DNA from 4 places in the Arthrobacter sp. Y3221048 genome. Region 1 is predicted to be linked to each of the others. Evidence: riboswitches for the same ligand, from Rfam matches in the RefSeq annotation. Region 1 holds a riboswitch; each other region holds the start of a gene.
The links. Region 1 has a riboswitch for S-adenosylmethionine ahead of AC5RVS_RS05285 (flavin reductase family protein). Riboswitches for the same ligand answer to the same signal wherever they lie in the genome.

Region 1 (5,152 bases):
CACTGCCCCTCGGGGTCGCGCAGGTCCTTCGGGACCGCCTCCTCCAGCTTTTCCGAGCGGATCGGCGCCAGCACGTCCTGACGCGCCGCGTTCCAGAGGTTTCCGGCGTCCACGGTCATGAACACGTCAGCCGGGGTATCGCTTCCCTCAGCCTTAACCCGCTCAAGCAGCTCCGCGTCGTCACCGGTGATGAACTCAACGGAGATTCCGGTTTCATCGGTGAACTGGGCGAAAGCCCCCTCCAGGTCATAGTGCCGGGCGGAATAGATCTGCAGATCGGCGGGCGCTTTACCTATTCCCAAGACGCCGCAGCCGGAGATGGCCAACATGGGCACGGCCAAGGCGACGCAGCCAGCAAGAAGCTTGGGTCGGTGCATAAAAGGTACTCCTGGAGGAAGCGGCGAGGCCGCGTGTAAAAAAGGTGAGGCTAACCTAACCCGAAGGAGCACATTAAACAATTTGGAACGAAACGATCAGGTCATCGGCACCGCGCATCCGGCGTTGAAGACAGCCTCGCAAGGCGGTTCGGGGTGGGTCACGGCGCATTGGTCGGCACCGTTGCTTCGTCCAGATCGGAATGCTCCTGGGGCACGGGCAACGTGTGGCGGCACCCTCCCGCTGCTTCCCGGGCACCGCCGTCGTACGCTGGGAACCTGCCCAGCGAAGGGGGAACTACCAATGGACGACGCCGGATCCCGGCTCATTTTCGGGTGCATGGGTTTGGGCGGCGGCTGGGGGAGCGGGCCGCTGGAAGCGGCCGACGTTGCGGCCGCGCACGCGGCCGTCGCGGCGGCACTGGAGGCAGGGATCACGACGTTCGACCACGCCGACATCTACGCCCACGGCAAGGCCGAGGCTGCGTTCGGGCGGGTGCTGGCGGAACGTCCCGAGCTGCGCGATTCGATCAGGCTGCAGGGCAAATACGGTATCCGGCTGCCGGTACCCGGCCTGGTCGGGCAATACGACTCCTCGCGCGAAGCCATCCTGGCCCGCACCGACGAAAGCCTGCGCCGGCTGCACACCGATCACCTGGACACGCTGCTGATCCACCGGCCGGATCCGCTGGCGCCGGCTGAAGAGATCGCCGCGGCGTTCAACGAGCTCCGGATGGCCGGGAAGGTCCGCCGTCTTGGTGTCTCGAACATGTCCGGCGAACAGATGCGCTGGCTGCAGTCGGCGCTGGATGAGCCACTGGCGGTAAACCAGCTGGAAATGAGCCTGTACCGACGCGACTGGCTGGAATCCGGCGTGCTGGTGAACCACCCGGACGGGACGGGCACCAGCTTCCCGCACGGCACCTTGGAATACTGCGCCGCCAACGGGGTGGAACTGCAGGCCTGGGGCGCGCTGGCCCAGGGCCGCTACAGCGGGCGTGCGGCAGGCCTGGCCGGGGCGGCGGCCGGCGCGGGAACACCCGCCGCCGGGATCGCACAACATCACGTCCGGGCGGCAGAGGGGGCTGCGGCAACGGATGCTTCCGCACGGGCGGACGCCTCACTCCCGGCGGATCACGCGGCCGCTGCCCTGGTCACGGAACTTGCCCGGGACAAGGGCTGCCCGCCGGAAGCCGTGGTGCTGGGCTGGCTGCTGCGGCATCCGGCAGGCATCCGGCCGGTCGTCGGTACCAGCAGCCCGGACCGGATCCGGGCCTGCGCCCAGGCGGAGGCGGTCGGAGCGGCGATGACCCGCCAGGAGTGGTACTCCCTGTGGGTGGCTGCCCGAGGCAGGCCGCTGCCCTAGCTGGCCGCTGCCGCCGGAGCGGTAACGTTCGTCCTAGACGAAGGCTGGCTGTTCCAGCCGGCGGAACCCGGAATCGTGGAAGACCAGGGGCTCGTGGGTGCCGTCGTGCGTGGACAGGCCGTGCACCTGCAGCAGCACGACGTGGTGGTCCCCGGCCGGGACCTCCTGGTGCACCGAGCAGTCCAGCCACAGCGCCGCGTCGTGCAGGAACAGCGCGCCGTCGTCTGTGCCGTGCAGGCCGAGGCCGGCAAAGCGGTCACCGTTCTTGGACGCGATCTGGCGGCAGACGCCGTCGTGCCCGGTGCCGAGCACCGAGACGCCGATCCGGTCGGCCCGGCGGACCACCGGCCAGGTCCGGGAGGTGTTTTGCACGGCGAACATCACCAGCGGCGGCTCGAGGGAGACGCCGACGGTGAACGAGGAGGCGACGATGCCCTGGGGCTCGCCGTCGACGATCGCGCACAGCGCCGCGATTCCTGAGGGGAAGCGGCCGAAGGCGGAGCGCAACGTGTTTGGTGTCAGGTCATTGTGTAGCGACATGGCGTCCTTGGGGCTTGGGCGCATCCGCTGCTGCCGAGCTGCTGCGGGAGGATACGCGTACTTGCCTGCCGACATACCCGGCGGGCCGAATCATCACCTGGAGCACCCCGCTACGGTAGAGGGTTGCCGGCCAACCAGCCAGGGCTGTGTAGTTGGCGCTCTTGATTCGTCTCCACGCTAAGAGCGGGGAAGGGCCTGGGTCAAACGTCGGTAACAGTTCGTCAAATGCCGCGGTTTACTCGAGGCGGCCCGACGGCTGTTGCCCCACTGCTACCGGGCGACGCCGTCCGGGCGCACGGTCTGTTGGCGGAACGGATGCGCCGGATAGACGCCCAGAAGGCGGATCTCCGTGGTGAAGAAGTCCAGTTCCTCGAAGGCGTGGACCATGGCCTGGTCGTCCGGGTGGCCTTCGACGTCCACCATGAACATGGTGGCGGCAAACTCGCCGCCCACCATGTAGCTCTCCAGCCGGGTCATGTTGATGCCGTTGGTGGCGAATCCGCCCAGCGCCTTGTACAGCGCCGACGGCACGTTCCGCACCCGGAAGACGAAGCTGGTCACGGCCGGACCGGGCAGCTCCTCGCGGGACGGGACCGGCCGACGGTCGGCCAGCACCACGAACCGGGTGGTGTTCGTCGGATCGTCTTCGACCTTTTCCGCGAACACTTCCAGGCCGTAGAGCTCGGCGGCCATCGGCGGCGCCAGCGAGACCTTGGTCGGGTCGTTCCACTCCGCGACCTCGCGTGCGGAGCCGGCGGTGTCGCCGGCGATCACCGGAATCAGGCCGAGCCGGCGGATGAGTTTACGGCACTGGCCCAGCGCGTGGATGTGGCTGTGCACTTCGCGGGCCTGCTCCACCGTGGCCCCGCGTATGCCCAGCAGGCTGAAGCGGATGGGCAGGAAAAACTCTTCGACGATCTGCAGGGTGGTCTTGGGCAACAGCGCGTGGATGTCCGCCACCCGGCCGGCGATCGAATTGTCGATGGGAATCATGGCCAGTTCCGCCTCGCCGCCCGTGACGGCGGCGAAGGCGTCCTCGAAGCTGGCACAGGGCACCGCTTCCCAACCGGGGCGCACTTCCAGGCAGGCCATATGGGAGTTCGAGCCGGGTTCACCTTGGTACGCAATTGCTGGAGCCATGGGCGAAATTATCCCACCGGGGCCGGCCGTTGCTTCATTTCGGAGGTCCTGCCGGCGTCACAAAACAAGGCCGGCCCGCCGGCGGCTTAGTACAGATGGGATTCCTGGGTGATGCCGTAGGGCACGTCGTCGCTCAACTCCACGGTGAACTGTCCGGGGCCGGTGCGCGTGACCAAGATGCCGCAGTCGCCGTCGAGGGCCGCGATCTCTTGCAACTCTTCGACCGCGGCATTGAGAAGATCGTGCGCCTCGGAAGCCGTCTGTGCCGTCAAGGACTTGGTAGCCAAGGAAGTGGCCATGGTTCTGCCTTTCGTGGCCGGAGGTTTCCGCAGAGGAGAAAACGCGGGTTGGAAGCTTCCGGCCGGAACGAGCCTGCCATGCGGAACGGTGCATGGAAGTTTACATTCTGCCATCCCAATGGACATCAGATGAATTTTGGATGGGGCGTGGCGTTAGAACGGGTTCAGCAGCCGGTGGACGAACTGCCGGGTGCGCTCTTCCTTCGGTTCGCGCAGCACCTGTTCGGGGTGCCCGCGTTCCACCACCACGCCGCCGTCCATGAACACCACTTCGCTGGCCACCTCACGGGCGAAGGCCAGCTCGTGGGTCACCAGGGCCATGGTCCAGCCTTCGTCGGCCAGTTCCTTGATGACGTGCAGCACGTCGCCCACCAGCTCGGGATCCAGCGCCGACGTGGGTTCGTCGAACAACAGCAGCGAGGGTTTGAGCGCCAGGGCCCGGACAATGCCGACCCGCTGCTGCTGCCCGCCGGAGAGCTGATGCGGGTACTGGTCTTCCTTGCCGGACAGCCCGACGCGGTCCAGCAACGACCTGGCATCGCGCACGGCTTCGGCCTTGGGCCGCTTCTGGACCTGGACCGGGCCCTCGATGATGTTCTGCAGCACGGTCATGTGCGGAAACAGGTTGTAGTGCTGGAACACCATGGCGCTGCGGTCACGCAGGGCGGCGATCTGTTTCCGGTTCACCGGCGAACCGAAGTCCACGGCTGGGCCGCCGGAAAAGGCGACCCTGCCGCCGTCGGGGGTTTCCAAGCCGTTCAGGCACCGCAGCACGGTGGTTTTGCCCGATCCGGAGGGTCCGATCAGGGCCAGCACCCCGCCCGTCTGGACGGACAGGTCGATGGACTTGAGCACCTGGTTGCTGCCAAAGGACTTGCGCAGCCCCTCCACGGAGAGCACGGGCCCGGCTGCGGCGCCGGGCTGCGGCGCGGGGGCGGCAGGGACGTCAGTGGGCGACATAGCGTTCCAACCTCTTCTCCAGTCGGGACTGCCCGGCTGACAGGACCAGGCAGAACACCCAGTAGACAACCGCGGCCTCTATGTAGAGCAGCATGAACTCCTGGCTGAACGCCGCAATCTCCTGCGCCGCACGGAACGCCTCGGTCACCAGGATCAGCGAGGCGAGGGACGTGTCCTTGACCAGCGAGATGAAGGTATTGGACAGCGGCGGTACCGACACGCGCGCAGCCTGCGGCAGGATGATCCTGCGCAGGGTGGTGGTGCCGGCCATGCCGATGGTGTGGCCGGCTTCCCACTGACCCTTGGGAACGGACAGGATCGCGGCGCGGATGATTTCGGCCGCATAACCGCCCACGTTCAGGGAGAACGCGATGATCGCGCTCGGCCACGGGTCGAGCACCACGCCGATCGACGGGAGGCCGTAGAAGATCACGAACAGCTGGACCAGCAGCGGGGTGCCGCGGATCACCGAT
Region 2 (5,152 bases), on a different contig from region 1:
ACTGGAATCGGGCCGGGCGCAGATAGTGCTCAGCACCCTGGTCCCCGACGCCGCGGGCGCCCTCTTCAACGCGCTCGGTGCTTCCTCCACCAGCACGGACAAGGCGCTGGACCGGCACTGGCGCAACGCCCGCACCGTGGCGACGCACAACCCGTTCATCTACAAGTCCCGGATCGTCGGCGACTGGGAAGTCAACGCCACGGAACCCCCCTTCGTGTGGACCATCGGCGAGGCCAATGCCGACGCCGGCCGCCCGCCAGTCAACCCCGCCGCCCGTTCCGCGGCCGTCTAGGAAGAACCCACACACCATGTCTGTATCCACCCAAAACCCAACCCTCGCGGCACCCGAAGCCGCGGCCGGCGCTGCCGGCGCTCCGCGGCTCTCCGGCCGGCTGGGTGTCGCCAGCATTGTGCTCATCGTGCTGGCCGCCGCGTCGCCGCTGGGTGTCATCGGCGGAACCGTCCCGCTGGCCATCGCCAGCGGCAACGGCGCCGGCCTTCCCTTCATCTACCTGCTGGCCATGGCCATTCTGCTGTTGTTTGCCGTCGGCTTCACCACGATGACACCGCATGTGCCAACGGCCGGCGCGTTCTACAGCTACGTCGACAAAGGCCTCGGCCGCAGGGCGGGCCTGGGGGCGGCCTTCGTTGCCCTGCTCTCCTACCTCGCCCTGGAAGCAGGCGTCTACGGCCTCTTCGCCCCGGCGGTCGACGAAGTGGTCCGCGCCTACGGCGGCCCCGAACTGCCCTGGTGGGTGTGGGCCGCGGCCGCGCTGGCGGCCGTCGCCTGGCTGGGACACCGCAACATCGAGCTCTCCGGCAAGGTGCTGGCCGTGCTGCTCGTGGCCGAGGTGCTGATCGTGCTGGTTTTGGACGCCTTCATCATCTTTGGCGGAGGCGGTGCCGGCGGCCTGTCCACCGGGTTCGCCACCCCGACCACCGTCCTGTCCGGGGCGCCCGGCATCGCGTTGCTGTTCGCCATCCTGAGTTTCATCGGCTTCGAGGCCACCGCTGTCTTCCGCGACGAAGCGCGCGACCCGGACAAGACCATCCCGCGCGCCACCTATGTGGCCCTCATCGTGGTGGGCGCCTTCTACGCCCTTTCCAGCTGGCTGCTGATCAGCGTCTGGGGCGACGAGGGAGTCGTCCAAAAGGCCACGGACGCGCCGGGCACCTTGCTCTCGGAGACCACGATGCTCTATCTGGGCACGGCCGGCAGCCACATCATCCAACTGCTGCTGGCGACCAGCCTCTTCGCCTGCATCCTGTCCCTGCACAACATCGGTTCCCGCTACTTTTTCCAAGTCGCCGGGCAGGGCATCTTCCCGGCCAAGCTGGCCGGCACCCACGGCCGGCACCGCTCCCCGCATCTGGCTTCCGCAGCGGCCAACACGGTGGTGGCCCTGTTCCTGCTGGCCGCCGTCGTGGCCGGCTGGGATCCGATCATGCAGTTCTACACCTGGTTCGCGGGCTTCGCGTCGTTGGGAATCGTGGTGCTGATGACGTTGACCAGCGCAGCCGTCCTGGTCTTTTTCCGCCGGAACGGTGCGCCCCTCCGGAACTGGAAACGCACCGTCGCCCCGGCCCTCGGACTCATCGGGCTGCTGGGAATCCTGGGGCTGATCCTGCAGAACCTCCCGACCCTGGTCGGCAACAGCGTCCCGCTGGCGGTCGCCGTCGTCGTCCTGATCCTGCTGTGCTTCGCGGTCGGAGCAATAGCGGGGGCGAAGAGGCGGGAGGGCGCACCGGCGTCGTAATTCTTACCTCGCGTGACGGCGAACATTTCCCTCCGGGACGCCCCCGGGTGTCCAATGGAGGGGTACCCATCCAGAGCGGCCGAGAGACCTGGCTTGTTGACGCCGCAGCAACCCCCTCCTTCGAGGAAGGTGCTACCGCCAGGACCGATGGAGAAGCTCGATCTCTCGTTGGTCTTCCGTTGGCAGCCGCATGCCCAACGGAGGGCCGGCGCGGGCTCTTCTCATCAGAAAAGGAGCCTGACATGACCCTGAATAACCCGAACCCTAACCCCCGGCGCCAGATTCGTTTCAACGCCTTCGACATGAACTGCGTGGGCCATCAGTCGCCCGGACTGTGGCGCCACCCGCAGGACAAGTCCGCCACCTACAACACTATCGGCTACTGGACCCACCTGGCCAAGGTGCTGGAAAAGGGCCTGTTCGACGGCCTGTTCATTGCCGACGTGCTCGGCACCTACGACGTCTTCGGGTCCTCCAACGAGACCACGCTGCGCGCCGGCACACAGGTCCCGGTAAACGATCCGTTCATGCTGGTTTCGGCGATGGCCGCGGTCACCGAGAACCTCGGCTTCGGCGTCACCGCCGGCACCGCCTACGAGCACCCGTACCCGTTCGCCCGCCGCCTGGCCACGCTGGACCACCTGACCAACGGGCGGGTCGGCTGGAACGTGGTCACCGGTTACCTGCCCTCGGCGGCGCGCAACATGGGCCAGGAAGACCAGCTGGAGCACGACGAGCGCTACAACCACGCGGACGAATACCTCGAGGTCATCTACAAGCTGCTCGAGGGCTCGTGGGAGGACGACGCCGTGGTCAAGGACGTCGAAACCGGCGTCTTCACCGACCCGGCCAAGGTCCACGAGATCCGGCACGAGGGCAAGTACTTCAAGGTTCCCGGCATCGCGATCACCGAGCCGAGCCCGCAGCGCACCCCGGTCATCTTCCAGGCCGGGGCCTCCAAGCGCGGCACCGAGTTCGCCGCCGGGAACGCCGAGGCGGTGTTCGTGACCTGCCCGACCAAGGAGATGCTCGCGGCGTCGGTGAAGAAGATCCGCGACGCCGTGGAAGCGGCGGGCCGCGACCGCTACGACGTGCGCATCTACGCGATGCAGACCGTGGTGACCGGACCGGACACCGCCACCGCGCAGGCCAAATTCGAGGACTACAAGTCCTACGCGGACATCAACGGCGCGCTGGCCCTGATCTCCGGCTGGATGGGCGTTGACCTCTCCACCTACGGCCCGGACGACGTGATCGGCGGGAACGTGAAGTCCAATGCCATCCAGTCCTCGGTGGAGACCTTCCAGAAGGCTTCCGGCGACAGCGGCAAGCCGTGGACCATCCGCCAGCTGGCCGAATGGGTCGGCGTCGGCGGCTTCGGCCCGATTACCGTCGGTTCCGGCGCGGAGGTGGCCGCCAAGCTGGTGGAGTGGGTCGACGAGACCGACGTGGACGGGTTCAACCTGGCCTACGCGATCACCCCGGGCACCTTCGAGGACATCGTGGAATACGTCGTGCCGGAGCTGCAGAAGCTGGGCGCCTACCCCACGGAGTACGCGCCGGGGACCCTGCGCAACAAGCTCTTCGGCCGCGGCGACAAGCTGCCGGAGAACCACCGCGCCGCCGGCTTCCGGCTGCAGAACGCGCTGGTCGACTAAGCGTGGACAACAGCAGAACCTTCTGAACAACGACGGCGGTGGCCGCCCCTTGAGGGACGGTCACCGTCGTCTGCACAAACATCGCTAACGCCAGACGCTCCGAATTCCAGGAGAAAGCGGTTGTCCCGGGCTGAAGAGTTTTTCAAGGGGCCTAACGCGCAGCCTGACCGGCGTTGGTCGCTCTTCCCTGGCGGGTCGGACCGGACGTAGTCTGTGGATCGGATAGCCGGGAAGCCTGGTCGGCCCGGGGGTAACAGTGGGAGAGTTCCCGCGGAACGCCGTGGCAGCCTCGGTCGTCGTCGCTGGACCGAGGGAGCGGGCCCCACATGACATCAGCAGCAGATCCGGTCATTGACGTCACATGTCTCGCGAAGACCTTCGGCAGGACCCGTGCCTTGGGAGGCCTTGATCTGCGCGTGACTTCGGGCGAGGTCCATGGATTCCTTGGTCCCAACGGGGCCGGCAAATCGACAACCTTGCGGGTGCTCCTCGGTCTCATCCGCCCGACCTCAGGAACTGCGCGCGTGTTCGGGCTGGATCCTTGGCGGGATCCGGTCCGCGTCCACAAGGACATCGCTTACGTTCCCGGGGACGTGAGCTTATGGCCGAACCTGTCCGGTGGGGAGGTCATTGACCTGCTCACCGGATTGCGCGGCGGCCCCGAGGAGCGGCTGCGCCGGGAACTGATCGATGAGTTTGAGTTTGATCCCCGGCGCAAGGCCCGGACGTATTCGAAAGGCAACCGGCAGAAGGTTGCACTCATCGCTGCGTTCGCTCGCCCGGCCCGGCTCTACCTGCTCGATGAGCCCAGTGCCGGCTTGGACCCGGTGATGGACTCGGTGTTCCGTCGGCAGGTCCGGCGCGTCAGCGCTGACGGTGCGACTGTACTGCTCTCCAGCCACATCCTCAGCGAAGTCGAGCAACTGTGCGGCAGGGTGACCATCATTCGTTCCGGCCGGGCCGTGGAATCGGGGACCCTGGCGGAGCTGAGGCATCTCAAACTAACCCATTTCCGCATCGAGGGGTCTGATGCCGGGCTGTTGAGGTCCCTGCCCTGGGCGCAGGGCGTCCTGACCGACGGTGACGTTGTCGAGTTTGACGTGGACGCAGCCGACCTCGCACCTGTGTTGGAAGCGGTTACGGCGGCAGGGATCAGCGGTCTGCAAGTCTCCCCGCCATCGCTGGAATCCCTGTTCCTGAGCCATTACGGTGACTCCACCGGCCAGGTTCTCTGATGTCCGGCATCATGCGCCTGGTGTTGGTCCAGGCACAGCGGGACCGAATTATTCTGCCCGTCTGGATCCTAGGCATCGCCTTTCTGGGATTCGCCGTGGCAGGTGCGGTGGCCACGGAATTCGCGGACGAGGCCGACAGGGCGGCGATCATCGGTGTGGCGGCGGTGAACCCGGCGTTCCTGTTCCTCCGCGGCCTGCCCGACGGGACCGGTATCGGAGCAATGGTGTTCTTTCAGGGCTATGCCTTCACCGCCGTGCTCGCAGGACTGATGAGCACGTTCTTGGTCATCCGACATACCCGTTCCGATGAAGAGCTGGGACGCGCGGAGCTCATCGGCTCCGTGCCGATCCCGCGGGCCGCGTCACTGACAGCAACCCTGACGGTGGGGGCAGCCGCGAATCTGGTGCTGGCTGTCTGCGTGGCCGCCGGTTTCGCCGCCGCCGGGCTGCCCGGACCGGGGGCAGTCACGGCCGGGGCGGCCGTCGGCGCTGTCGGGGCTTT
Region 3 (5,152 bases), on a different contig from region 1:
AATGGCAGCGTTAGGCGCGGCTCAGGTGTAGAGCGAAATCGGCTGGACGTCGCCGAGCAGGTAGTTGGCGCCGACCTCGACCTTCTTGTAGTCGACCGGGTCGTGCAGCGTGTGCGTGCGGATGTTGCGCCAGAAAATGTCCAGCCCAACCTCCGATTTCGCGGAGGACGAGCCGGTGGTCTCGAAGATACGGTTCGCCACGTCGACACCGACCTCGGTGGACACGACCTTGAGCCGCGCGATCTCGATCGCCATGTCCGCCCGAGATTCCGCGGTCAGCTGCGCGCCGACGGCGATGACCGCGTCGAACCTTGCATTCGTCCGATCTGCCAGGGCTTCCACCGCGGCAACGCGCGAAGCCAGCTCGCCGTAGACCCGTTGGGTCAGCGGATCCTGGGCATAGGTCTCCTTCGAGCTGAGGAACCAGGAGTTCCTGCGCGCCAGCGTGATCCGGCGTCCGCGCTCCAGCGCCCCCTGCGCGATGCCCAGGTAGAGGTTGCCGAAGGCCAGCTGGATGTACGGGGTGACCAGTGTGGAGAAAGGCTCGTCCCCTACCTCGCCGATGATGTCCGCGGCGGTGATCTGCACGCCGTCGTACTTCACCGAACCACTGGCCGAGAGGCGCTGGCCCAGCGCGTCCCAGTCCCCGAGGTATTCGATGCCCGTTCGGTCATGCTCCAGCGCGAGGGCCAGGAACGTGCCCTGCTCCGGCCCGGCAGCGATCACGGCGTTGACTAGGATGGCGTCACCGACGGAAGCGCCGGTAGAGAAGTGCTTGATGCCATTCAGCCGGTAGCCGTCGCCGTCGGGAACCAGTTCCAGATTCGGGTCCACGGGGTTCACGGAGTCGCCCCAGGACCAGCGGCCCAGCGCGGAGCGACGGAGCAAGCGTTCCTGGACCTGCGCATCACCGTAGAAGACGACGGCGCCCAGGTTCGCGTAGTGGTAGCCGAGAATTTGCGCGATCGACGCGTCGGTGCGGGCCAGGATGCGCACGGCGTGCAGCGCGCTTTCCCAGTGCCCGCCCTCGCCGCCCCATTCGGCCGGGATGATCAGGTTGAGCAGCCCGGAGTTGCGCAGCAGCTCCACCTCGGCGTGCGGGTCGGCATTGCGGCGGTCGCGCTCCAGCACGTCCGGCGCCAGTGCGGCGGCAACGCCTTCGGCTATCTGCTGCCAGTGGGCCAGTTCTTCGGCGGTAGCCTGCCCGGCCCACGGGGATCGGCCGGTTTGCGGGTTGATTTCAGTCACGACGGCGGTCATGTTCGCTCCTCGAGGCGGGGCTCCCGCCTGCCTGCGGCGCAGCAACCATCACGGTTGGGGACGCAGCTTGGCGGGGGCCGTACTTGCCGGGCACGGTGTTGTGCGCGGCCGGATCCTCATCTGGGGCACCCCGCTACGGGAGAGGGTTGCCGCCCAACCAGCCAGAGCTTGTCGTTGGGACTCTTGATCTCGGAGTTGAGTATGCCGGGGCCGATCCGGCGCCGGGAAGCACGTGACAGGCCGTGACGTTCGACGGCGTAATGTTACGGGCGCCTCATCATGTGAAGGCGGCGATGCCCGGCGGGCGGAATGTTGAGGGCTGCCGGGCGGACGCCGCGGGCTAGAGGCCGAAGCGCGGGGCCTCTATTGCCGGGCAGGTATCCATGACTACGTCCAGGCCGGCCGCCTTGGCCCGGTCCGCGGCGGCTTCGTCGACCACGCCCAGCTGGAGCCACACCGCCTTGGCACCGACTTCGATGGCCTGGTCCACCACGGGTCCGACCTTCTGCGAGTTCACGAAGCAGTCCACCACGTCGATCTCGCCGGGAATGTCCGCGAGCTTTTGGTAACCGGTCAGGCCGAGGACGTCGTCGCCTTTCAGGTTGACGGGGACGACTTCCATGTCCAGTTGGTCCATCAGGTACCGGGAAATGCGCATGGCCACCCGGTGCGGGTTCGTGGACAGGCCGACGACGGCCCAGCGGCCCGGGGTTTCCAGCAGCCGCCGGACGACTTTAGGGTCATTCTGGTGTGCCATGGCTCGACCCTACCCGCGACTCTTCTGCACCGGAACCGCCCGCGAACTGCCGCCTCACCGAGAGGTAGGCAATCCCGTCTCGGGCGCCTCCAATGCCATCCGGCAGCTCTGGGGCCCTCCGTGCACTCAGTGGCTAACGAGCCAGCTGCCCGGGGGCAGAAGTTCCAGCCCCGCCGGACGCCCCGGAGGCGGTGCCGGCCTGCTTGGAGATCCAACGTCCCACCAGCTCCAGCAGCTCAGCGTCCACGGGCTCGCGGATCTGGCGCTTGTAGTCGGAGAGGGTCGGAGCCTTCGGGTCGCGGCGCAGCAGATGCGACAGATCCTCCATCTTCCGCGTGGTCACCGGGCCGGGAACGGTGGCCGCGATGATGTCCAGGTCGGCCGGGTCCACCTGCACGTCTTTGGCGCCCGTGATGGCCAGCACCGGCAGCTGCAAGCGCCCCAGGTACGGAACGGGGTCGAAGTCAATGAACTCGCGGTGCCAGAGAGCGTTGATTTTACGGCCCTGCATGCGCACCACGTCCTCGGTGGTGGTCCGAAGTTTTTCCACCGACTTCGCCTGGATCTTGACCAGATTCTGGCGGAAGAGCTTCAGCAGCAAGCGCGGGAATGCGGGCAGCGAGTCGCTGATCTGGGCTGTCTGCCACCTGCCTGTCTCAAAGCCGGTCTGTGCCGAGGCCGAAAGCAGCACCGCACCATCCACCCGCGTGCCGGGATCTGCCGCCACGGCCGCTGCGTGGTAGCTGCCTTCGCTGTGGCCGACCAGGAACACCGGCAGGTCCCCTGTCTTTTGCGTGACCATCCATCGCAGGGCGGCAGCGGCGTCGTCGGTGTTCTGACGGAAACCGGCCGCCCAAAAGGTTCCATCCGAGGCGCCGGTGCCGCGCTTGTCGTAGCGCAGCGAAGCGATCCCGTGGTTGGCCAGCGCGTTTGCCAGGTCACGGCTGATGCCCAAAGGCATCCGTTTATGGTCGGCATTGCGGTCGATCGGTCCCGAACCGGGCAGGATCAGCGCCACGGCACGGACCGTTCCTGCCGGCTCGGCCCAGGTTCCCGCCAACTGCACGGTCCCGGAGGGGAAGCGGACCTCTTCTTCCGTGACCGATTGCCCGGCGGGCAGGCCGGCGGCGGCACGGATTCGGGCCGCAACGTCCTCCGCATCGGGAAGCGACACAACGACTCGGGCGTACTTTTGCCCGTCCAGGTCAAGCTGCACTGCCGGGGTGCCGCGGCGGGCGACGGCGAGGGTCTTGCCTCGGCCGCGCCACGTTCCCACCCGAGTCCGTCTCGGGATTGCAAGCCCGGGAGCCCGCAGGCCGCGGACGCCGTCGAACGCGTCCGCGAGCACCCGGACTGAGGTCACCGCAGACAGCGGGAAACTTTGGTCGCCGAGCAGCCCCGCAACCTTTTCAAACCGGTCCAACTCCAGCAGAACGTCCTCCTTGTTCTCCACCACTATCGCCGCCACTGCGCCTCCCTTCGGGTCGTTTATTGCTCGTGTCTTGGCCGTTCGAGCCCGGCTTCGGTAGCCGGACAGTCCGATTATTATCAGTTGTGGGAACAATGTCAACTGTGAGAATGTAGAGCCATGTCCTCCTCAGCGAGCGCCGACCTGATCCTGCACCCGGTACGCCTGCGGATTGTGCAGACGCTGCTGGGCAACCGCGAGCTGACGACGGCGGAGATCTCCGCCGAACTCCCCGACATTCCCACGGCGACGCTTTACCGCCACATCGGCACGCTCTCCAAGGCGGGCGTGCTGGCGGTGGCCCAGGAAAGGCCGGTACGCGGCACCACCGAACGCACCTTCCGGCTGGACGTGGCCAAGAGTTCGGTGGCCGAGGACGATCTGGCCTCCATGACCGCCGAGGATCACCGGCGCGGCTTCATGGCCTTCACGGCCGGGCTGCTGGAGGCCTTCGACCAGTACATCGCCGGGGAGAATCCGGATTTCCTGCGCGACGGGGCCGGCTACCGGCAGACCGCCCTCTGGATGACGGACGAAGAGTTCGACGAATTCACCTCCGCCATCAGGGCTGCCGCCCAGAAGGTGGCGGCCAACGGACCGGAAGAGGGGCGGCACCGCCGCTTGTTCTCCACGGTCCTCATCCCGGCGGATCCGCCCGCCTGACCGCCTGCCGCCGCCTGCGGCTCGTGGACGGGAGGAGGCCGCGCCGTCGGCGGCTCCTTCCGACAGGAGGCCGCGCCGTCGGCGGCTCCTTCCGACAGGAGGCATCGCCGTCGTAATGACCTCAGAGGGCGGGCAACCGGCGTCCATGGATAGGCGGGGCGTGGCTGTTTCACCGGCCGGTTCCCCAACGAGCGGATCGCCCGTTTGTTACGGCAGATTATCGTCGCGTTTGTTACGGGTCATTATTACGGGCAGTTTGCCGGGAGCCCCGCGCGTGCCGTTTAGTTGGTGGTGACCATCCCGAGCGGCCGAGAGACCTGGATCGACGACGCCGCAGCAACCCTGGTCACCGGAAGCCCACCCAGACTGCCGGTGATAACGAGGTGACAAGCCACGGGTACGGCCGGCGGAAGCCGGGCCGCACGGCTTGATCCGTAGGGTGCTACTGCCAGGATCGATGGAGTGATCCCATGACTGCAGTACTGTCGTCGTCCCGCCACGCGGCTCCCGCTTCCGCTGCACCCGCGGCCCGTTCCGACTCCGCCCTGGCCGTTTCCTTCCGCGGCCTGAACCGGACGTTCGGCACGGGAGCCCAGGCCCACACCGTGCTGCGCGACGTGAACTTCGATGTCCGTCCCGGCGAGGTGCTGGCCATCCTGGGCCCGTCCGGCTGTGGCAAGTCCACCTTGCTGCGCGCCACCGCCGGCCTCGACGCGCCCAGCGCCGGCACCGTGGAGATCGACGGCACGCCGGTCCAGGGCATCGACTCCCGCTGCGCCGTCGCGTTCCAGGAACCGCGGCTGCTGCCGTGGCACACCCTGCAGGCCAACGTGGCCATCGGCCTGCCCAAGAGCTCCAGTGCCAAGCAGGGCAAGACCAAGGTCGCCCGGCTGCTGGAACTGGTCGGCCTGGCCACCTTCGCCAAGCACCGGCCGCGCGAGGTCTCCGGCGGCATGGCCCAGCGGGCATCCCTGGCCCGGGCGTTGGCCCGCAACCCCGGCGTG
Region 4 (5,152 bases), on a different contig from region 1:
TCCAGGAACGCGATGCCGATCCGCTGGACATTCTCCGGCGGCGCAACGGGGCTTTCCACGTTCCCTTCCACGAACTGTTTGTCCTGCGTGATGTACTGCGGCAGCCCGTTGGGACCGCGCAGGAAGCGCCCGTACTGGTCGGTGGCCAGCATCGGGATGTTGACGACGTCGGCGTCGGAGAGCCTCAGGCCGAGCATGGTCTCGGCCTGGGCCTTGATGTCCGCCCAGGTGGCCATGCCGCCGGGGGCGCCTTCGGCCAGTTCGCCGGTCGAGACCGGGTCGCCCTCCTCGTTGAGCTCGTACTCCCGGAGGAAGACATGGTGGGACGGGTTCGAACCGTAGGTCTGACTCTGGTCGACCCACGGAGAGTCCGTGTTCGTGGCGTCCTGGATATCGTCGGCGGTGCCGAGTTCACCGTCGGGGCCGGGCTGGTTCTCCGCCCGGTTGAGCAGCATGAAGTTCGTGGGCGAGCCCTCGACGTACAGCGGGTCGTCCTTCGCCAGGGGCATCATGACGACGTTGCTGGTCTTCTTGGTGAAGTCTATGCCGTGGTCGAAAAACTGGCCGAACAGGGCAAAGAAGCCGTTGTATGGTGGCGAGAGCCCAAAGTCGGTGGTGACATTCGGGATGTCAAGGGTCTCGCCTTCGGGCACGCAATTCAGGGGCCGGCCCTCGGCGTCGCAGGGAACCGCCGTCGGGCCGTCGTTCACCGTCCGGTGCGCCTTGCCGGCCGCAGCGATCGCGGCCGGATTGCTGGAGGTCTGGTCGACGATGACGTTGCTGACGAAGCGCGGGTCCGCGTCCCGGATCATCGGAACGTTGACCGACTTGTACGACTGGCCCCCGGCGGTGGTCCGCCATTCCGGTTCTGCCAGTCGCGGGAAGGGCAGGCTGGCGGCGCCGAAGTGCCCTTGGTTGGGGACCAGGTTGTTGTCGGACCCGTCCACGGTGCGCAGCCCGTAGGGCAGCAGCGGATTGGCTATCTGGTTGGGGCCGGGGCCGAGGAGCGGCTGACCCGGCACGGGCTTGCCGTCGGCGTCTTCCTTGGTTGCGTGGTTCTCCGCGATCTTGATCTGCTTCAGGATGAACCTCATGTCCCCGGCATTGAGGGTCAGGCCTTGGCCTACCGGCGCTGCCAACGCCGCGGGGGCGAGGGCGGAGGGCAGTACGCCCGCGCCCAACACCAGCGCGGCGAGCCCTGCCGTAACTTTTTGGGGGAAGGATGGCTTCCCCTTGTGGGCACGTTCGGTGCCCCTCCTCGGTTGTGGATCGGTTGGTGCAGTAAACACGGTGACTCCCCCTAGTCGTGTGATGTGTGGCTGGCCACAGCATCCGATGAGGACCTTGGGGAAATCCTTGGAGGCTTCTTCTAGCTACTTTCGGGCAGGAAAAAACCCGCCCCATGCTCCGGCCATCCACGTGGGAGGACGGGGACAAGGGGCGGGCTTTCGCTGCGATCGGCGGCGGCCTCGCGCCTGCCGGTCCTAAGCCGTCGACGGCGCGTCCGGGCAATGGCGACCACTCCGCCGTCGTTAGTACAGCGTGGCGCCGTCGTTGGGGAAGCGCCTCGCGCCCTAGGCGGTCAGCTGCCGCTTGGAGGAGATCACGCCGGTGTCGAAGCCGGCCAGGTGCAGGCCGCCGTGGAAGCGGGCGTGCTCGATCTTCACGCAGCGGTCCATCACCACGTTCAGCCCGGCGGCCTCGGCCTTGGCCGCGACCTCCTCGTGCCAGGAACCCAGCTGAAGCCAGAGGGTCTTGGCGCCGACGGCCAGGGTTTCCTCCAGCACCGTGGGCAGGTCGTCGTGTTTGCGGAACACGTCCACCAGGTCCGGTACCTCGGGCAGGTCCGCCAGCGACTTGTAGACCGGCTGGCCGAGGATTTCCTTGGCCACCGGGTTCACGAAGTACACCTTGTACGGCGAGCTGGAGAGCAGATATGTCGAAACGAAGTAGCTGGCCCGGCTCGGCTTGTCGGAGGCGCCGACGATGGCGATGGACTTGGTGTTGCGCAGGATGTTCAGACGCTCCGCCGCGGACGGGCCGATCCGGGTGCGTTCTGGTGTCGCGGTCACTTGGCGGCTCCTTCTTCGGCTTCGATCAGTTCTTCCACGGACTCGACTACGCGCGTTCCGGGCTCTGTCCGGGCGGCACGCGCTGCCGGGATCGTGCAGGACTCGCCGGCATAGCTGGGCGAGGCGAACTCGGAGGTGTTGAACGCGTCGTCCTCATGGTCACGGCTGGGGCCGTGCTCGGCGCCTGCTTGCTGCGAGGCGGCCAGCGCCTGGTCCAGGTCCCAGAGAATATCGTCCACGTCTTCCAGGCCTACGGAGATGCGGATCAGGTCCTCCGGCACGCCGGCAGCCACCAGCTGGTCGGCGGTCAGCTGCTGGTGGGTGGTCGATCCCGGGTGCAGCACCAGGGTGCGGGCGTCGCCGATGTTGGCCAGGTGGCTGGCCAGCTGCAGCGATTCGATGAACTTCTGGCCCGCGGCGCGGCCGCCCTTGACGCCGAAGCTGAACACGGAGCCCACGCCCTTGGGCAGGTACTTCCGGCCCCGCTCGTAATGCGGGTGCGCGGGCAGGCCGGCGTAGCTGACCCAGGAGACGCGCTCGTCGGCATCCAGCCACTCGGCCACCGTGCGGGCGTTGGCCAGGTGTTCGTCCATCCGCTGGGCCAGCGTTTCCACGCCCTGCAGCAGCTGGAACGCGGACTGCGCGGACAGCGACGGGCCGATGTCGCGCAGCTGCTCGGACCGGAGCTTGGTGAGGAAGCCGTACTCGCCGAAGTTGCCCCACCAGGACACGTTGCCGTAGCTGGGCACCGGTTCGGTCATCTGCGGGAACTTGCCGTTGCCCCAGTTGAAACGGCCGGATTCGACGACGACGCCGCCCAGGGTGGTGCCGTGGCCTCCGAGGAACTTGGTGGCGGAGTGGATCACGATGTCCGCGCCGTGCTCGATCGGGCGGATCAGGTAGGGCGTGCTCAAGGTGGCGTCCACGACCAGGGGGATCCCGGCGTCGTGCGCCACGGCGGCCAGGCCCGCCAGGTCAGCTATGTCGCCGGACGGGTTGGCCACGATCTCCGTGTAGACGGCCTTCGTGTTCTCGTTGATGGCCGCGGCGAAGTCGGCAGGGTCGTTGGAGTCGACGAACGTGGTCTCCACGCCGAACCGGCGCAGCGTCACGTCCAGCTGGGTGATGGTGCCGCCGTAGAGCTTGGACGAGGCCACGATGTGGTCGCCCGCCCCGGCCAGGGCGGCGAAGGTGATGAACTCGGCGGCCATGCCCGAGGACGTGGCCACCGCGCCGATGCCGCCCTCGAGCGAGGCGATGCGCTCCTCGAACGCCGCGACCGTGGGGTTGCCGATGCGGGAGTAGATGTTGCCGTACTTCTGCAGCGCGAAAAGGTTGGCGGCGTCGTCGGTGTCTTTGAACACGAACGAGGTGCTCTGGTAGATCGGTACGGCCCGGGCGCCGTGCTCGGCGTCGGGCGTGCCGCCGGCGTGCAGGGCACGGGTGCGGAAACCGAATGTGCGTTCAGCCATCAGGCAGCTCCTTCAAAACTTGGGTTCCCGGGCAATGACGGTCCTGGCGGCGCCGCGCGGGCGTCGTCCGGATCAAAGATTGCTTGCGCTCTCTCCATCGCTTCTGGCGGTAGCACCTTTCCGGTAGGCCGGATGGTTGCTGCGGTGTCAAAGAGCCAGATCTCTCAACCGCTCGGGATGGTCGCGTCCATTCTCGCAACCAACTGCCGCGGCGCCAAAAAATGTTGAGCCGCGTTGCGTCCGCCTAGCCTGCCGGTTGCGCCGACCTCCCGGCAAAGGTCCGCCTAGTTCCCGTAGATTGGGTCTATGGCTGAGCTCTCGGCGTTGCAGCGCCTCGCACAGGAACACGGTGTCGGCATTACCTTCCGCGGTTGGGACGGCGGCGAGAAAGAAGTCGGACCGGCAACCCTGGTTGCCGTCCTCACCGCGCTTGACGTCCCCTGCGCGACCGACGACGATGTCGCCGCATCCCTCCGCGCTGCCGAGCTCGAGCCGTTGCAGCGCACGCTGCCGCCCGCCGTCGTCCTTCGCCAAGGCGCCGCCACCGAGGTTCCTGTCAATGTCGCGGCGGGCCTCCGCCCGCGTGTCAGGGTCCTGTTGGAGGACGGGTCTTGGCGCGACGTCGAGGTGGTGTCCGGCAGTTCCGGCGCGGAAGGTGACCCCGGCGGCCGTTTCACGGCGGTTCTGCCGGCTGACCTCCCGCTCGGCTGGCACACGCTTGAGGTTGCGGAACGGTCGGAGGCGCCCGGAACCGACGCGGCCGCGGAACCATCCGGCAGCCTGGCACAGTGCGCGCTGGTGGTCACTCCGCGACGGCTCACCACCGCCGACAAGCTTCCCCGGACCTGGGGCCTGATGGCACAGCTGTACTCGGTGCGCTCGCGGTCCTCTTGGGGCATCGGTGATCTCGCGGACCTTGCCAGCCTCGCCGAGACGGCTGCCGCCAAGGGCGCCGGCTTCGTCCTGATCAACCCGCTGCACGCGGCACAACCCATGCCGCCGGTGGAGCCCTCGCCCTACCTGCCCGCAACGCGCCGGTTCGTCAATCCGCTGTACCTGCGGATTGAGGACGTGCCGGAATCCCGGGACATCCCGCTGGCCAACAACTTCCACGAGGCAAACCTGGACACCGGCATTCTGGACCGTGACCCCATTTTTGCGGCCAAGCTGCAGGCCCTGGAAGCGGTCTTTGCGGTGCCCCGATCCGCCGAACGGCAGCAGCGCTTCGAGGCCTTCCGCAGTCACGAGGGCGAGGGCCTGGAGCGTTTTGCCCTGTGGTGCGCGCTCGCCGAAACCCTTCCGCCAGGCGCTCCCGAGTGGTTGGATCCTGCGTTCATCGAGTCGCAGCGCAGCGCACTGAAGGACCGCATCGAGTTCCACCAGTGGCTGCAGTGGCTGTGCGACGAGCAACTCGAGGCGGCGCAACGCCGCGCCGTCGAAGCGGGAATGAACATCGGGGTAATGCATGACCTCGCGGTCGGCGTCCATCCGACCGGCGCCGATGCCTGGACGTTGCACGACGTCCTGGCCCCCGGAATCTCGGTGGGCGCGCCGCCGGACATGTTCAACCAGCAGGGCCAGAACTGGTCCCAGCCGCCGTGGCACCCG

Region 2: another riboswitch for S-adenosylmethionine. It lies ahead of AC5RVS_RS01765 (LLM class flavin-dependent oxidoreductase); the one in region 1 lies ahead of AC5RVS_RS05285 (flavin reductase family protein).
Region 3: another riboswitch for S-adenosylmethionine. It lies ahead of AC5RVS_RS01780 (acyl-CoA dehydrogenase family protein); the one in region 1 lies ahead of AC5RVS_RS05285 (flavin reductase family protein).
Region 4: another riboswitch for S-adenosylmethionine. It lies ahead of AC5RVS_RS01835 (O-acetylhomoserine aminocarboxypropyltransferase/cysteine synthase family protein); the one in region 1 lies ahead of AC5RVS_RS05285 (flavin reductase family protein).

Annotation. Positions count from the first base shown of each region.
Region 1 is NZ_JBNHHX010000002.1:144,156-149,307, forward strand. Features, by position in the region: gene AC5RVS_RS05275 (extracellular solute-binding protein) at 1-377, opposite strand, end outside; gene AC5RVS_RS05280 (aldo/keto reductase) at 679-1,740, shown strand; gene AC5RVS_RS05285 (flavin reductase family protein) at 1,774-2,280, opposite strand; SAM riboswitch class IV at 2,333-2,447, opposite strand; gene AC5RVS_RS05290 (prephenate dehydratase) at 2,551-3,420, opposite strand; gene AC5RVS_RS05295 (hypothetical protein) at 3,507-3,719, opposite strand; gene AC5RVS_RS05300 (amino acid ABC transporter ATP-binding protein) at 3,873-4,679, opposite strand; gene AC5RVS_RS05305 (amino acid ABC transporter permease) at 4,666-5,152, opposite strand, start outside.
Region 2 is NZ_JBNHHX010000001.1:372,404-377,555, reverse strand. Features, by position in the region: gene AC5RVS_RS01775 (acyl-CoA dehydrogenase family protein) at 1-292, shown strand, start outside; gene AC5RVS_RS01770 (APC family permease) at 309-1,757, shown strand; SAM riboswitch class I at 1,821-1,911, shown strand; gene AC5RVS_RS01765 (LLM class flavin-dependent oxidoreductase) at 2,000-3,415, shown strand; gene AC5RVS_RS01760 (ABC transporter ATP-binding protein) at 3,742-4,650, shown strand; gene AC5RVS_RS01755 (ABC transporter permease) at 4,650-5,152, shown strand, end outside.
Region 3 is NZ_JBNHHX010000001.1:378,701-383,852, forward strand. Features, by position in the region: gene AC5RVS_RS01780 (acyl-CoA dehydrogenase family protein) at 22-1,260, opposite strand; SAM riboswitch class IV at 1,335-1,449, opposite strand; gene AC5RVS_RS01785 (CoA-binding protein) at 1,601-2,017, opposite strand; gene AC5RVS_RS01790 (alpha/beta hydrolase) at 2,151-3,485, opposite strand; gene AC5RVS_RS01795 (helix-turn-helix domain-containing protein) at 3,606-4,148, shown strand; gene AC5RVS_RS01800 (ABC transporter ATP-binding protein) at 4,619-5,152, shown strand, end outside.
Region 4 is NZ_JBNHHX010000001.1:392,092-397,243, reverse strand. Features, by position in the region: gene AC5RVS_RS01845 (Ig-like domain-containing protein) at 1-1,289, opposite strand, end outside; gene AC5RVS_RS01840 (CoA-binding protein) at 1,575-2,072, opposite strand; gene AC5RVS_RS01835 (O-acetylhomoserine aminocarboxypropyltransferase/cysteine synthase family protein) at 2,069-3,544, opposite strand; SAM riboswitch class I at 3,636-3,728, opposite strand; gene malQ (4-alpha-glucanotransferase) at 3,851-5,152, shown strand, end outside.